Pyxidicoccus xibeiensis: one gene and its partner. The protein of the gene in region 1 interacts with the protein of each later gene in a pairwise test. Links are inferred from orthologs where the notes say so. Each region holds a gene or a part of one and is shown on either strand. Other genes may lie near its edges.

Evidence for each region.
Region 2: the proteins of LXT23_RS34960 (region 1) and ndk interact in binary tests that used the Escherichia coli proteins (3 or more experiments, as listed by UniProt). The link is inferred for Pyxidicoccus xibeiensis from one-to-one orthologs.

Annotation. Positions count from the first base shown.
Region 1 is NZ_JAJVKV010000010.1:132,156-140,075, forward strand. What follows is about bases 2,034-4,767. They hold LXT23_RS34960 (5-formyltetrahydrofolate cyclo-ligase), read left to right. Parts: upstream 2,034-2,955; coding sequence 2,956-3,579; downstream 3,580-4,767. Other genes in these bases: LXT23_RS34955 (hypothetical protein), read right to left, coding at 2,034-2,503; LXT23_RS34965 (TIGR00282 family metallophosphoesterase), read left to right, coding at 3,576-4,364; tyrS (tyrosine--tRNA ligase), read left to right, coding at 4,413-4,767. In the rest of the region: LXT23_RS34940 (ATPase domain-containing protein), read right to left, coding at 1-63; LXT23_RS34945 (hypothetical protein), read right to left, coding at 299-478; LXT23_RS34950 (serine/threonine-protein kinase), read right to left, coding at 606-1,631; more of LXT23_RS34955, read right to left, coding at 1,628-2,033; more of tyrS, read left to right, coding at 4,768-5,684; LXT23_RS34975 (EndoU domain-containing protein), read left to right, coding at 5,873-7,120; LXT23_RS34980 (alpha-2-macroglobulin family protein), read right to left, coding at 7,175-7,920. UniProt on the Escherichia coli protein: Involved in the removal of 5-formyltetrahydrofolate.
Region 2 is NZ_JAJVKV010000008.1:246,091-251,943, forward strand. What follows is about bases 2,817-5,700. They hold ndk (nucleoside-diphosphate kinase), read left to right. Parts: upstream 2,817-3,981; coding sequence 3,982-4,419; downstream 4,420-5,700. Other genes in these bases: sucC (ADP-forming succinate--CoA ligase subunit beta), read left to right, coding at 2,817-2,999; sucD (succinate--CoA ligase subunit alpha), read left to right, coding at 3,041-3,940; rlmN (23S rRNA (adenine(2503)-C(2))-methyltransferase RlmN), read left to right, coding at 4,616-5,700. Outside these bases: sdhB (succinate dehydrogenase iron-sulfur subunit), read left to right, coding at 1-280; LXT23_RS32175 (S41 family peptidase), read right to left, coding at 421-1,515; more of sucC, read left to right, coding at 1,839-2,816; more of rlmN, read left to right, coding at 5,701-5,746; rpsP (30S ribosomal protein S16), read left to right, coding at 5,834-5,853. UniProt on the Escherichia coli protein: Major role in the synthesis of nucleoside triphosphates other than ATP. The ATP gamma phosphate is transferred to the NDP beta phosphate via a ping-pong mechanism, using a phosphorylated active-site intermediate.

The DNA of each region.
Region 1 (7,920 bases):
GGGGATGCCACCGCCCAGGAGCATGTCGAAGCTGGGGATGCCCGTTTCGAAGAGCGACCCCATCCGGCTGCTATCCATTCAGTTCTGTGTCCATCGAGCGGCGAAAGGCCACGCGCGGGGCTCTGCCACTCGCAAGAGGACGCGCAAAAACACAGGGGCGCGGAATGCCGCAGGCCCTGCCCGGGAGTTAACAAGCCGAGGGAGGGACGCCAAGCGCGCCTCCCCCATTCTCTGCCCCCGGGGGCTGCTGGATGCTCGATGCCCGACAGTCAGGCCAGGGCCTGGAGGGCTCGGGCGCCTACCACTTCTGCTCGGGCAGGGATTTCTCGCGCACCTGCTCATCGGGCTGGCCGTAGCCGGGCATGCCGTCCTCTCGCACCTCGTCGGCCTTGGAGGGCGCCCGGGGCGTCTCCTCGTCCTGCGTCCCGCGCTCGGGCGCGTCCTGCTCCGACTGTGGCTGCTTGGGCTCGGTGGCCATCGCTCTCCTCCCCTCGCGCGTCACGCGCGAGAGGAAATGTCGTCATCCGCACGCCTGGCGGAAGGGGCCGGCACCCCGGCACCGGGCAGGCGGGCGAGGCGCCGCCTCCCTTTCCGGAGTCGAAGCCTCAGCCCGCGCGCGAGCCCGGCGTCGTAGGCGCGCCGCCCGCGGGGCCACCATTGCCCGCGGGGCCACCATTGGAGGAGGCGGGCACGTCATCGCTCGCGCCGAAGAGGCCTCGCACCACGGCGGCGATGGCCAGCGGCGTCCCCACGCGCTCGTCATAGTGGGGCGTCAGGGCCTGGGCGAACTCCTCCGCCGAGGGGAAGCGGTCCTCGGGCCTGGCGGAGAAGGCGCGGTCCACCACCGCCTCCAGGGCCTCGGGCACCTCCGGGCGCAGCTCGCGCAGCGGCCGGTACTGGCGGGACCAGATGGCGGCGAAGACCTCGTCCGGCGAGCCGCCGAGGAAGGGCCGCTCCAGCGTCAGCAGCTCGTAGAGCACCACCGTGGCGGCCCACAGGTCGGCCTCGGGGTTCACCTCGCCGAGCAGCGACTCGGGGGACAGGTAGTAGGGCTTGCCCAGCACCTCGCCGCCCTGGAGCTTGCCGTCCACCAGCACGCGCGACACCCCGAAGTCGCCCAGCTTGATCTCCCCCACCCGGGAGATGAAGAGGTTGGAGGGGGACACGTCGCAGTGGACGATGCCCAGCCGCTCTCCCTGGGGGCCGGTGGCGGTGTGCGCGTACGCGAGCGCCTCCAGCAGCACCTTGCCCAGGTACACCGCGAAGTCCAGCGGCAGGGGGATGCCGCGCACCTTGCAGCGGCGGAGGATCTGCCCCAGGTCCCTCCCGTCCACCAGCTCCATCACGATGAAGTAGATGCCCTCCAACTCACCGGCATCCAGCACCGTGACGATGTTGGGGTGGTGCAGCTGCTTGGACAGCTGCGCCTCGCGCGCGAAGAGCGCCACCGACTGCGGATCTCTCGTCAGCGCCGGCAACAGCCGCTTGAGCGCCACCGTCCACCCCTCGCGGGGACCGGTGCGCACCCGGGCGCGGTACACCTCCGCCATGCCGCCCTTTCCGAGCACGGAGAGGATTTCATAGTTGCCGAAGACGCGGATGGCCTTGGGCGCAGAGGGCGGCTGGGTCACGGGCTCGTGCTTCCGGATCCTGTCGGCTCGCGGCTGGCGGCCCTCTTGCGGCCCTGCTGCATCAGCGACCGGATCTCCTCGTGCAGGGCCCGCTCCGGCACGGCCTCGGCGGGCCGGTTCCTCGGCGCCCACCCCAGCTCCATGGCCCTGCGCAGCGACTCGCGGCACCGGCCATGGTTGGTGCCCTCGCGGTGGTGCGCGTAGGCCGTCCACAGGTGCACGTCGGGGCGGGTGGACGACTTCACCGAGCCCAGCGACCTCAGCGCGCCTTCGATGTCGTTCTTGCTGAGCTGGCTGGCCGCCAGCCCCACCATCGCCGAGGGGCTGCGCGCGTCGCGCTCCACCACGCCCTGCACGACGGCCTGCGCGGCCTTCGACTCGCCCGCCGCCGGCTGCCGCGAGCCCCCTTCGGAGGACGCGTCCGGCAGGCGCCCGCGCGCCTGCACCACCGAGCCCGTCATCGTCTCCGGGGCGGGCGGCGCGTCGACCTCCAGCGGCTCGGCTTCGTCAGCGGCCGGGGCCGCGGCCTCCCGGGCGTCCGGCAGGGGCGACGTGGCCCTGAGGATCAGCAGCGAGCCGCCCTTCAGCGCGCTGGAGCCGCAGCCCGGCGCCAGCCGCACCAGCGCGCTCAGCACCCTGTCTTGAGGGTTGAAGAGGGCCAGCATGGGGTACTCGACGCGCGCCTCACACTCCGGGCCCACCTGGCACAGCAGCACCGTACCCACCAGCACGTTGTCCTGGAACTCCCCGGAGATCAGCCGGGTATCGGACTTGAACCCACACGCCCCGCCGGTGCCGGTGCCGATGACGCGCTCGCCCTCCATGCGGAACTCGACCTGCCCGTAGGCATCCGACAGGTAGGGGCCGGACACGGTCGGCCCCGCCCATGCGAGGGCGGAGACGACGGAAAGAATCGTCGCGAGACCCTTGTTTGAATGCGCGGGCGGCATGTGCGGGGTTGCCTTCATCATAGGGGTCGTGAGGCTGCCTTGTAAACGCACGAGGAAGCCTTGACCCAGCCGGCCCCCATCCTTATCATTTCCCCAGACTCTTACGGGTTTTCCCAATAGATTCGAGGACTTGGTAGCACTGGAGCTTTGTTACAAGGGCTGTCCCCTGCGGGGCGCGTGATGCCCAGCAGAAATTCGAACCGATACGTCCATTCCGGGGTCCGTTTCGGTCGCTTTGTGCAAGCCCTCCCCCTCACGGGGATGAGGGAAGCCTGCGGCGGCATGATTTCGGTTCCCACCTGGCTTTCAGTGGGTTCAATGGACGCTGGGCACACGGCCATGCGGCGGGGGACTTTTTCTGTGGAGTGGCGGCGGTGAGCGAGACGGTGGTGGAAGAGGCGGCGGCGAGGAAGCAGACCCTGCGTGAGGAGCTGACGGCGCGTCGCAAGGCGATGACGCCGGACATCATCGACACGCGAGGTCTCAAGGTTCAGTCTCGGTTTCTGGCAACCACGTATTATCAGAAGGCGAGAACGGTGGCTCTCTACGCCCCCATCCGGGGCGAGGTGCCTACGCGGGACATCCTGATTGCGGCTCTGCAGGACGACAAAATCGTCTGCTATCCGCTGTCCCACGTGCACGGACGCATCCTGTCCTTCAGGGCCATCAAATCGGAGAGCGAGCTGGAGCCGGGGCGGCTGGGGGTGCGTGAGCCCAGCAACTCATCGGATCTCATCTCGGTGGAGAACATCGACCTGTTCGTGGTGCCGGGCCTGGGCTTCACCCGGGACGGCAAGCGGCTGGGGCGCGGAGGCGGCTACTACGACGCCACCCTTCGCGCGGCCAGCCAGCGCAGCCGCCGCGTCGGTCTGGCTTTCAATGACCAGGTCGTCCAGGTGCTGCCCACGACGGGTGACGACGTGGACATGGACCTCATCGTGACGGAGTCCGAGTCGCTGCGCGGTCTGTACCGCGACCCGGAATTCCTGGATACGTGAAGGTTCTCTTCATGGGAGATGTCGTGGGCCGCCCGGGACTCCAGGCGGTCCGCGCACTCCTGCCCAGACTGGTCTCCGAGCACTCGGTGGACCTGTGTGTCGCCAACGCGGAGAACAGCGAGGGCGGTGCGGGCATCAGCGCCGAATCGGCGACGTTCCTGCTCGACAGCGGCGTGAAGCTGCTGACGAGCGGGAACCACTTCTATTCGAAGAAGGCCATCCTGCCCTGGGTGACGGCGCATCCGGACCTGCTCCTGCGGCCGGCCAACTACCCCAAGGGCACGCCGGGCAAGGGCCACGGCCTGGTGAAGCTCCCGGACGGGCGCGCCCTGGGAGTCATCAACCTGGAGGGCCGCGTCTTCATGCGCATGGAGGCCAGCCCCTTCGAGGTGGTGCTGCCGCTGGTGGAGGAGCTGCGCAAGCAGACACCCTGCATCCTGGTGGACATGCACTGCGAGGCCAGCAGCGAGAAGAACGCCATGGGCGTGCACCTGGATGGCCGGGTGTCCGCGGTGGTGGGCACGCACACGCACGTGCAGACGGCGGATGAGCGGCTGCTGCCCGGCGGCACGGCCTTCATCACCGACGTGGGCATGTGTGGCCCGCTGGACTCCGTCATCGGCATGAAGAAGGAGACGTCGCTGGCGCGCTTCCTCGGGGAGAAGGCCCCCTACGAGGTGGCGGAGAAGCTGGTGTACCTCCAGGGCGTGGTCATCGACATCGACGACACCACGGGCCGGGCGCGGAGCATCGAGCGGGTGCGCCACCGCCTGCCGGGCACCTAGCGGATATGCGCCGACAGGCGTCGCTTTTGGGGCTAAGTTGCCGGCGCCATGAACACGGACGCGCTGCGCAAGGCGACCCCCGAGGAGCAGTTCGAAGAAGTCACCCGAGGCACCGTGGACATCCAGGTGCCCGAGGAGCTGAAGAAGAAGCTCCAGCGCTCGTATGACTCGGGCAAGCCCCTGGTCATCAAGGCGGGGTTCGACCCCAGCCGGCCGGATCTGCACATCGGCCACTCGCTGCTGCTCACGCGCATGCGGCGCTTCCAGGACTTCGGCCACACGGTGGTCTTCCTCATCGGCGACTTCACGGGGCTCATCGGTGACCCGACGGGGCGCAACGCCACCCGTCCGGCGCTGACGCGCGACGAGGTGAAGGCCAACGCGGAGACGTACAAGCAGCAGGTCTTCAAGGTGTTGGACCCGGACAAGACGCTGGTGCGCTTCAACTCCACCTGGCTGGACGCGCTGGGCACGGAGGGGATGATCCGCCTGGCCGCGCGCTACTCGGTGCAGCGCATTCTGGAGCGCGACGACTTCAAGAAGCGCTTCCGGGACAACGTCTCCATCTCCATCCACGAGTTCCTCTACCCGCTCCTGCAGGGCTACGACTCGGTGGCGCTCAAGTCGGACGTGGAGCTGGGCGCGACGGATCAGCTCTTCAACCTGCTCGTGGGCCGCCAGCTCATGAAGGAGGAGGGGCTGGAGCCGCAGGTCATCATGACGGGCCCCATCCTCGAGGGGCTGAACGCGAAGCTGGTGGACGGGAAGATCGTCGGCGACAAGATGTCCAAGAGCCTGGACAACTACGTGGGCGTGGACGAGCCGCCGGAGACCATCTTCGGCAAGCTGATGAGCATCACCGACGACCTGATGTGGCGCTACCTGGAGCTGCTGTCCGCGAAGCCGCGGGCGGAGCTGGCCGACATCCGCGCCAGGGTGCAGGGCGGCGAGCTGCACCCGATGACGGTGAAGAAGGACTTCGCCCGGGAGATGGCGGTGCGCTTCCACGGCGAGGAGGGTGGCCGCAAGGCGGTGGAGGCCTGGGACAACCTCAAGAAGCAGGCGCCGCAGGCGAGCCTGGAGGTCATCACCGTGTCGCTCGGCGACGCGGAGAAGGTGCCCCTCTTCAAGCTGCTGCCAGAGACGAAGCTGGTGGCGTCCGGCACCAAGGCCCGCGAGGCGCTGGCCCAGGGCAGCGTGCGCGTGAATGGCGAGAAGGTGCAGGACGTGAAGGCGGAGCTGGGGGCGGGCGAGTACACCATCTCCGTGGGCAAGGCCCGCACGGACAAGCCGAACTCCGTGCTGCTGAAGCTGTCCTGAGCCTTCGAGCCCGAGGGTGAAGGCCGGCGGTGTCCTTGCGCCGGCCTCCCGTGGCTCGAAGGGGGCCTCCCCCCGTGCCTGCCTGCCCGGTTGAATGGCGGGCCCTGGCGGCCGTCCCAGGTGGTGACCTCAGCGGCCCCTGCCTCGTTCCGAGGGCAGCAGGGGACTGCTGTAGACTCCCGGCCGCCATGCGTCTTCCCCTCCCCTGCCTTGCCCTGCTGCTGGCCACCCTCCCCGCCCTGGCGGGCCCGGGGGCCTTCGTCTCCGAGAGCCGCGTGGACGCGGTGGAGCAGCCCGAGTCCCAGCGGGTCGTCTTCACGGTGGAGCCGGACACGTCGTACCCGCTGCTGAAGAAGGGCGGCCCCAGCCGGGCGTGGTGCAAGCTGCAGGGCCCGTCCGGCGCCGAGGGCTGGGTGCTGTGCGAGGGCGCTCCGGAGGCCGCGGCGCCCCGGGCTCCGGACGCGGCGGCGCTGGCGGCGGCGGACCGGAGGAACTCCGAGCAGCAGGCACGCGGCAAGGAGGAGCAGCAGGCCCGCTTCGCCCGCCTGTCGGAGGAGGCTCCGGACGAGGAGCAGACGCAGGCCGTCGTCGTGCAGGCGCCGGCTTCGAATGCGGGTCGCGCGCAGCCGGCCAGCGGGAAGGCACCCGCGGACGAGGGGCGTGCGCAGCCGGCCGTGGCGCAGGCGGCCTCGGGTGTGGAGTTCGTGTCGTCACGCGGGGCGCAGGCGCGCGCGGACTGGACGCCGGCCACGGGCTGCTCGACGACGTGTGAGACGAAGCCGCTCTTCGGGAAGCTGCCCGCTCTTTCGCCGATGGACCGCGAGGTGCTGGACTTGTGCCCGGCGCGTCCGGACGTGAGCGTGAGCGCGGGGGACGTGCAGCGCTTCTTCTCCAAGCACTACAACGACTCGCGCATCCAGACGGCTCTGTCCGTCGCGGGCCGGCCGGGCTCGCGGCAGGGCAACCTCGAGTGGCTCACCAGCCTGTGGGTGAGCACCGGCCCGCGCAACGCCTTCACGCACGTGTTCTGCGGGGACGACTGGCAGCGCGGCCCCATCGGCGGGCTGCACTTCCTGCCCCGCTACGCGCAGCTCGAGGCGGAGGGGAAGCTCTGCTACGGCGGCCCGGCACGCGGCGGCAGCGCGCAGAAGGGCGACCAGTACCTCATCAAGTTCCGTGGCGTGGCGCCGTGGTCCTGCGGGGAGAAGAAGATTGGCGGCTTCTCGCGCTCGCCGGACGCGGTGGGCCTGGTGGCCATCGGCACGCGGGCCTTCGCCAGTTGCTGCTCGCGAGGCGGGGGGAAGAAGGAAGGCGGCGTGTACTCCGCGCCGGACCTGGGCGGGACGAACTGGCGCGTCTGGTGCGGCACGCGCAACGGCACCTACGGCATCGCCACGCTCTACCCCACCGACGAGCAGGCCACCTGCGGGGACTGACGCCGGAGGTGGCCGCGCGCCCGTCGCACGGCCACCTTCCCTGGATGCGCCCGCCTACTTCGCGGGGCCCACGTTGAGCACCGCGCCGCTGGAGTACGCGGTGAACTCCGGCGCGTACATGGACTGCACGGTGGCCGGGCCCACGCGGAAGGTGCCGGCCATGTTGGCGCGCAGGCGGTACTTGAAGGTGTACTCGCCGGCGGGCAGCCACTCGAAGAAGAAGTTGGTGCCCGAGTCCCGCGTCTCCTCGTACCAGACGATGCCCAAATCCCACCGGTGGCGGGACTGGACGTTCTCCGGCTCCAGGCCGGCGGCGCGCGGGTCCTTCAGGTGGACGTACTCCGCCGCGTGCTTCGTGCGCAGCGACAGCTGCACCTCCACCTCGTCACCGGGCCTGAGCGGCGTGCCCTCCGCCAGCGGCTGGAGCACCGCCTCGCGGCCTTCGCGCTCGCGCCGGAAGTAGCGCCGGGACACCTGGAAGAAGTCGCCGCGGTCCTCCTCCGGCAGCTTCTCCGTGGAGAAGTGCCACGTCGCCGAGGCGAAGGCGAAGCCCGGCGTCGTCTTCTCCACCACCACGGAGCTCATGGTGGCCGGGTTCAGCTCCGGCCCTGGCACCACCACCTGGTTCTTCTTCCCCGTGTACTCGTCCGGGGAGAACTCCATCTGCACCACGCGCGGGCCCACCGTCACCTTCGCGTCCTCGCGCACGCCCAGCGCGCCCTCCGCCTGCAGGTACTTCACCAGCGCGTAGAGCGCCTCCGCCGTGGCGCGGGTGGACTTCCAGTGGTTGAGCTTCTTGT
Region 2 (5,853 bases), on another replicon or contig:
GCAGGACAACGACTTCATCGGCGCCGCGGCCATCAGCCAGGCCCGCCTGTTCAACATGAACCCGACGGGCAAGATGAACTCCGAGGAGCGCACCCGCGCCCTGATGGGGCCGGGCGGCATCCAGGACTGCGGCAAGGCGCAGAACTGCGTGAAGGTCTGCCCGAAGGAGATTCCGCTCACCACGTCCATCGCGGTGATGAACCGCGAGGTGACGAAGCTGATGATCAAGGACATCTTCTTCAAGGAAGAGGAGCAGAAGAGCCACGGCGGTCCGGGGTAGCGCTCACCCGTTCCACCGTCGTCGCGAAGCGGCCCCGTGCTGGCGTCCCTCTCGAGGCGCCGGGCGGGGCCGCCGCCGTTTCGGGGGGCTCCCGGGACTTGAAGCCCGCGGAAGGCCTCCTGCTGCTTCCGGGCTTCCGCTCAGGGCTTCGTACTGGCGCCGAGCGCCTCGAGCGCCGCCTGGAGCTCCTCCTGCTGCTCCGCCTCCGTCGCGCGCTTCACCAGCGCGGTGAGCGCCGCCACGTGCGCGGTGCGCAGCGCGTCCTCGGCCGCCACCGGCACATCCGGCTTCACGCCCACGCCCTCCCAGCTCGTCTTCGTCACCGCGTGCACCGTCTGCCCCATGGGCACGCCGACGACGAAGTGCTCGTCCACGGGCAGGGCAACGCCGGGATTGGCTCCGCCCCGCGTCCGCTCGCCCACCACCCGCGCGCGCTTGCGGGCCTGCAGGTCATACGCGAGCGACTCCGCCGCGGAGAACGTGTGCCCGTCCGTGAGGACGTAGACCTCCTTGTCCCCGTACCGGCCCGCGGGGAGGTACGCGGGCGTGTGGAGCTGCTCCGTCCCCCGGCCCTTCCACACCGTGTCGAGCACGTGGGTGGGCTCCGGCAACAGCCAGCCCAGGTACATCGCCACCAGCTCCCCATCGCCTCCGCCATTCCCGCGCAGGTCGATGATGAGCGCGTCCGTCCCGGACAGCAGCCGCATGGCGGCCGTCGCGGCGTCTCCGCCGAACTCCACCTCTGGGAAGCTCGTCAGCCGCAGGTAGCCCACGTTGCCGTCCAGCCGCTCCACCCGGTTGACGCCATACGCGTCGCGGTGGGCCAGCTTCCGCCTTCGCTCCTTGCGCTGGGCACGGAAGGCCTGCACCTCCGGCGGGGCGGGCTCCCACGGCAGGCCCAGGTTCTTCGGAACGGGCTGGGGGCTGAAGATGACGATGAAGTGCGCGTCCTGGCCGTCCCGCACGAGGTGCTCGGTGAGGACGTCCGCCAGCTGCCGGCCCCCGGTGATGGCGTCGTAGTCCCCGCGCTTGACCCGCGAGCGCAGCAGCCGCTCCGCGAGTGCGGCCTTCTCGGTCGAGTAGTGGCGCGTGCGCACCTGGGTGATGACCGCCTCCAGGATGCGACCGCGCGCCTTCGCGTCCAGCACCACGTCAGCCGGTGCGTCTGCCCCCGCGGCGAGGCCAGGGACGACGAGCAGGCAGAGCAACAGCAGGTGCCACGGTCGCAAGGACATGAGGGCTCCAGGGGAGGGCAACTGGACGCACGCGCCACCCGGGGAATGAAACGTCAGGAGCTCCACGCCATACCGGCGCCCGGGGGCGAGCCCCGAGGGGAGTGGGTTCCGGGCGGTACGGGTCCTCGTCGGCGGGCCGCCTCACGGCCGTGAAGGCGGGCTCATTCTGGCGGACAATCCTGGTTATCTGCTGTGCACAGGACCGCATGGGGCGGTTCCGCCGGGGTCAAACGGCCTTGCCATCCGTCGGTTTCTGCGCAATGAGGGCCCCGCGCTGACGCCTGTCTGTAAAGGCCGTCTCCCTCGTCCCAATCGGAGCCTCGATGAAGATCCACGAGTACCAGGGCAAGGAAATCTTCCGGAAGTATGGCGTGCCCACGCCGAAGGGCATCCTCGCGCTCTCGCCCAACGAGGCGGAAGCCGCTGCCAAGCAGCTCGGCACGCCCGTGGTCGTCGTGAAGGCCCAGATCCACGCGGGCGGTCGCGGCAAGGGCGGTGGCGTGAAGCTCGCCAAGAGCCCCGCCGAGGCGAAGGACCTCGCCAAGCAGATGCTGGGCATGAAGCTGAAGACCATCCAGACCGGGCCGGAAGGCCAGACGGTCCACAAGGTCTACATCGAGGAAGGCCTCGCCATCGGCCAGGAGCTGTACCTCGGCGTGACGCTGGACCGCGCCACCAGCCGCGTCACCTTCATGGCCTCCCGCGAGGGCGGCGTGGAGATCGAGGAAGTGGCGGAGAAGCACCCCGAGAAGATCCTCCGCGAGGCGGTGGACCCGGCGGTGGGCTTCACCGACTTCCAGGGCCGCAAGCTGGCCTTCGGCCTGGGCCTCACCGGCCCCACGGTGAACAAGTTCGTCCAGTTCTGCTCCTCGCTCTACCGGATGTTCATGGAGACGGACGCCTCCATCGTGGAGGTCAACCCGCTCGTCATCCTGAAGGACGGCGGCGTGGTGGCGCTCGACGCGAAGGTGAACTTCGACGAGAACGCGCTCTACCGGCACAAGGAGCTGCTGGAGTACCGCGACCTCGCCGAGGAGGAGCCCCGTGAGACGCAGGCCAAGGAGTGGGACCTGGCCTACATCGCGCTCGACGGCAACATCGGCTGCATGGTGAACGGCGCCGGCCTGGCCATGGCCACCATGGACACCATCAAGCTGGTGGGCGGTGCGCCGGCCAACTTCCTGGACGTGGGCGGCGGCGCGAGCAAGGAGAAGGTCACCGCGGCCTTCAAGCTCATCCTCGCCGACCCGGCCGTGAAGGCCGTGCTCGTGAACATCTTCGGCGGCATCATGAAGTGCGACGTCATCGCCGAGGGCATCATCGCCGCGGCGAAGGAGGTCAAGCTCCAGGTCCCGCTCGTGGTCCGGCTGGAAGGCACCAACGTGGAGAAGGGCAAGGAGCTGCTGCGCAACTCCGGCCTTGCCATCACCCCGGCGGACAACCTGCGACAGGCGGCCGAGAAGGCCGTCGCGGCCATCAAGTAGTCCGGCGCACTCCGTCGCCAACAACTTCCTGAAGGAGCGCCATGAGCATCCTCGTCAACGAAAACACGAAGGTGGTCTGTCAGGGCATCACCGGCTCTGCGGGCTCGTTCCATTCGAAGCAGATGATGGAGTACGGCACCAAGCTCGTGGCCGGCGTGACGCCGGGCAAGGGCGGCACCGACTTCGAGGGCAAGGTCCCCGTGTTCAACACGGTGGCTGACGCCGTGAAGCAGGCGGGCGCCAACACCTCCGTCATCTTCGTCCCGCCTCCCTTCGCCGCCGACTCCATCATGGAGGCCGCCGACGCGGGCATCTCCCTCATCATCACCATCACCGAGGGCATCCCCGTCAACGACATGGTGCGCGCCAAGCGCTACCTGCAGGGCAAGCCGGGCGTGCGCCTCATCGGCCCCAACTGCCCGGGCGTGATTACGCCGGGCGCCAAGTGCAAGATCGGCATCATGCCGGGCCACATCCACAAGCCGGGCCGCATCGGCGTGGTGTCCCGCTCCGGCACGCTGACCTACGAGGCCGTGCACCAGCTCACCCAGCTGGGCCTGGGCCAGTCCACCGCCGTGGGCATCGGCGGGGACCCGGTCAACGGCACGGACTTCGTGGACGTGCTGAAGCTCTTCAACGCGGACCCGGAGACGGACGCGGTCATCATGATTGGTGAGATCGGCGGCAGCGCCGAGGAGGCGGGTGCGGAGTACGTCGCTCGCGAGTTCACCAAGCCCATCGCCGGCTTCATCGCCGGCCAGTCGGCGCCCCCGGGCAAGCGCATGGGCCACGCCGGCGCCATCATCTCCGGTGGCAAGGGCACGGCGACCGAGAAGATGAAGGCCATGGAGGCCGCCGGCTTCCTGATGGCCGCCAGCCCCGCCGAGCTGGGCACCACCCTCCAGGAGGCCCTCAAGCGGGGCGCTCCCAAGAAGCGCTGATTCGCAGCGCCAAACCCCAACGAGAACAAGGAGCCAGTCACATGGCCATCGAGCGCACGCTGTCCATCATCAAGCCGGACGGTCTGGAGAAGGGCGTCATCGGGAAGATCATCAGCCGCTTCGAGGAGAAGGGTCTGAAGCCGGTCGCCATCCGGCTGCAGCAGCTCTCCCAGAAGGAGGCCGAGGGCTTCTACGCGGTCCACAAGGCCCGGCCCTTCTTCAAGGACCTGGTGCAGTTCATGATCTCCGGCCCGGTCGTCCTGATGGTGCTGGAGGGTGAGAACGCCGTCCTGGGCAACCGCGACATCATGGGCGCCACCAACCCGGCCCAGGCCGCCGCCGGCACCATCCGCAAGGACTTCGCCACCAGCATCGACAAGAACACGGTGCACGGCTCGGACAGCCTGGAGAACGCGAAGATCGAGATCGCGTACTTCTTCCGCGAGACGGAAATCCAGCCGTACCCGTACCAGAAGTAGGCAGCCGGGCCTCCTCCGAGGCCTCGCTCCGGCCCGGTGTCCACGCCCGTGAAGGTGTGGGCCCGGGCCGTTGTTCTTCCAGGGAAGGGCCTGGAAGCGTCCAACAGGCGGGTAGGGGAGCGTGCGCTCCTTTGACTTGCCGTGCCCAGGTGTGGGAAGGGACGCCCTTGGGCCCTCCGTTAACAGCCCAACGACGATGTCCGAGACCTCCGCCAATACCCTCCCAGTCACCGAGCCGCTGCCGGCTCCCGCGCCCGCGAAGCTGGTGGACGTGGCCAGCCTGTCGCTGGAAGGCCTCACGCGCTTCGTCACCGAGACGCTGGGGGAGCGCTCCTTCCGCGCGCCGCAGATCTACCGCTGGCTGCACCAGCGCGGCGTCACCTCGTTCGACGAGATGACGGACCTGTCCAAGGCCCTGCGCGAGAAGCTCAAGGCCCAGGCGGAGATCGTCCCGCTGGTGAAGGACACGGAGCTGCGCAGCACCGACGGCACCATCAAGTACCGGTGGAAGACGCGGGACGGGCGCTTCATCGAGTCCGTCTACATGCCCACCGAGGACCGCAAGACGCTGTGCGTGTCCACCCAGGTGGGCTGCGCCATGGCGTGCGGCTTCTGCATGACGGGCACCATGGGGCTCAAGCGCAACCTCACCCCCGGGGAGATCGTCGCCCAGGTCCACGCGGTGAACCGCGAAGTCCGGAAGAACGAGGGGCTGGAGACCTACCGCCCGCTCAGCAACCTGGTGTTCATGGGCATGGGCGAGCCCCTGCACAACTTCGAGAACCTCAAGACGGCGCTCTCCATCCTCCAGTCGCAGGACGGGCCCAACTTCAGCCACCGGCACATCACCGTCTCCACGGTGGGCCTGGTGCCGATGATCGAGCGCTTCGGCCAGGAGACGGACGTCAAGCTGGCCATCTCCCTCAACGCCAGCACCGACGAGCAGCGCAGCAAGACGATGCCCGTCAACCGCAAGTGGAACATCGCGGCGCTGCTGGACGCGTGCCGGAAGTTCCCGCTGCGCCAGGGGCGCCGCATCACCTTCGAGTACGTGCTCATCTCGGGCTTCAACGACGCCGATGAGGACGCGCACCGGCTCATCGAGCTGCTGAAGGGAATCCCGGTGAAGGTGAACCTGATTCCCTACAACGAGAACCCCGGGCTGGGGTTCCACACCACCGGGGAGGAGCGGGCGGAGCAGTTCCGCGCCATCCTCGCCGATGGGCACATCGCAGCCTACATCCGCAGGAACCGGGGTCGGGACATCGCCGGTGCCTGCGGACAGCTCGCCAACCAGGGCGAGGCCCCCGTAGAGGGCACGACATAACATCCCGAGCTTCCTTGACAATCTAGCGGGTGCGGCGGTAAGAGCGCCCCCCTTCTCACAGATGTAACCTGTTCGTTGGAGCACTCAATGGCCGTCGTCCTCCGTCT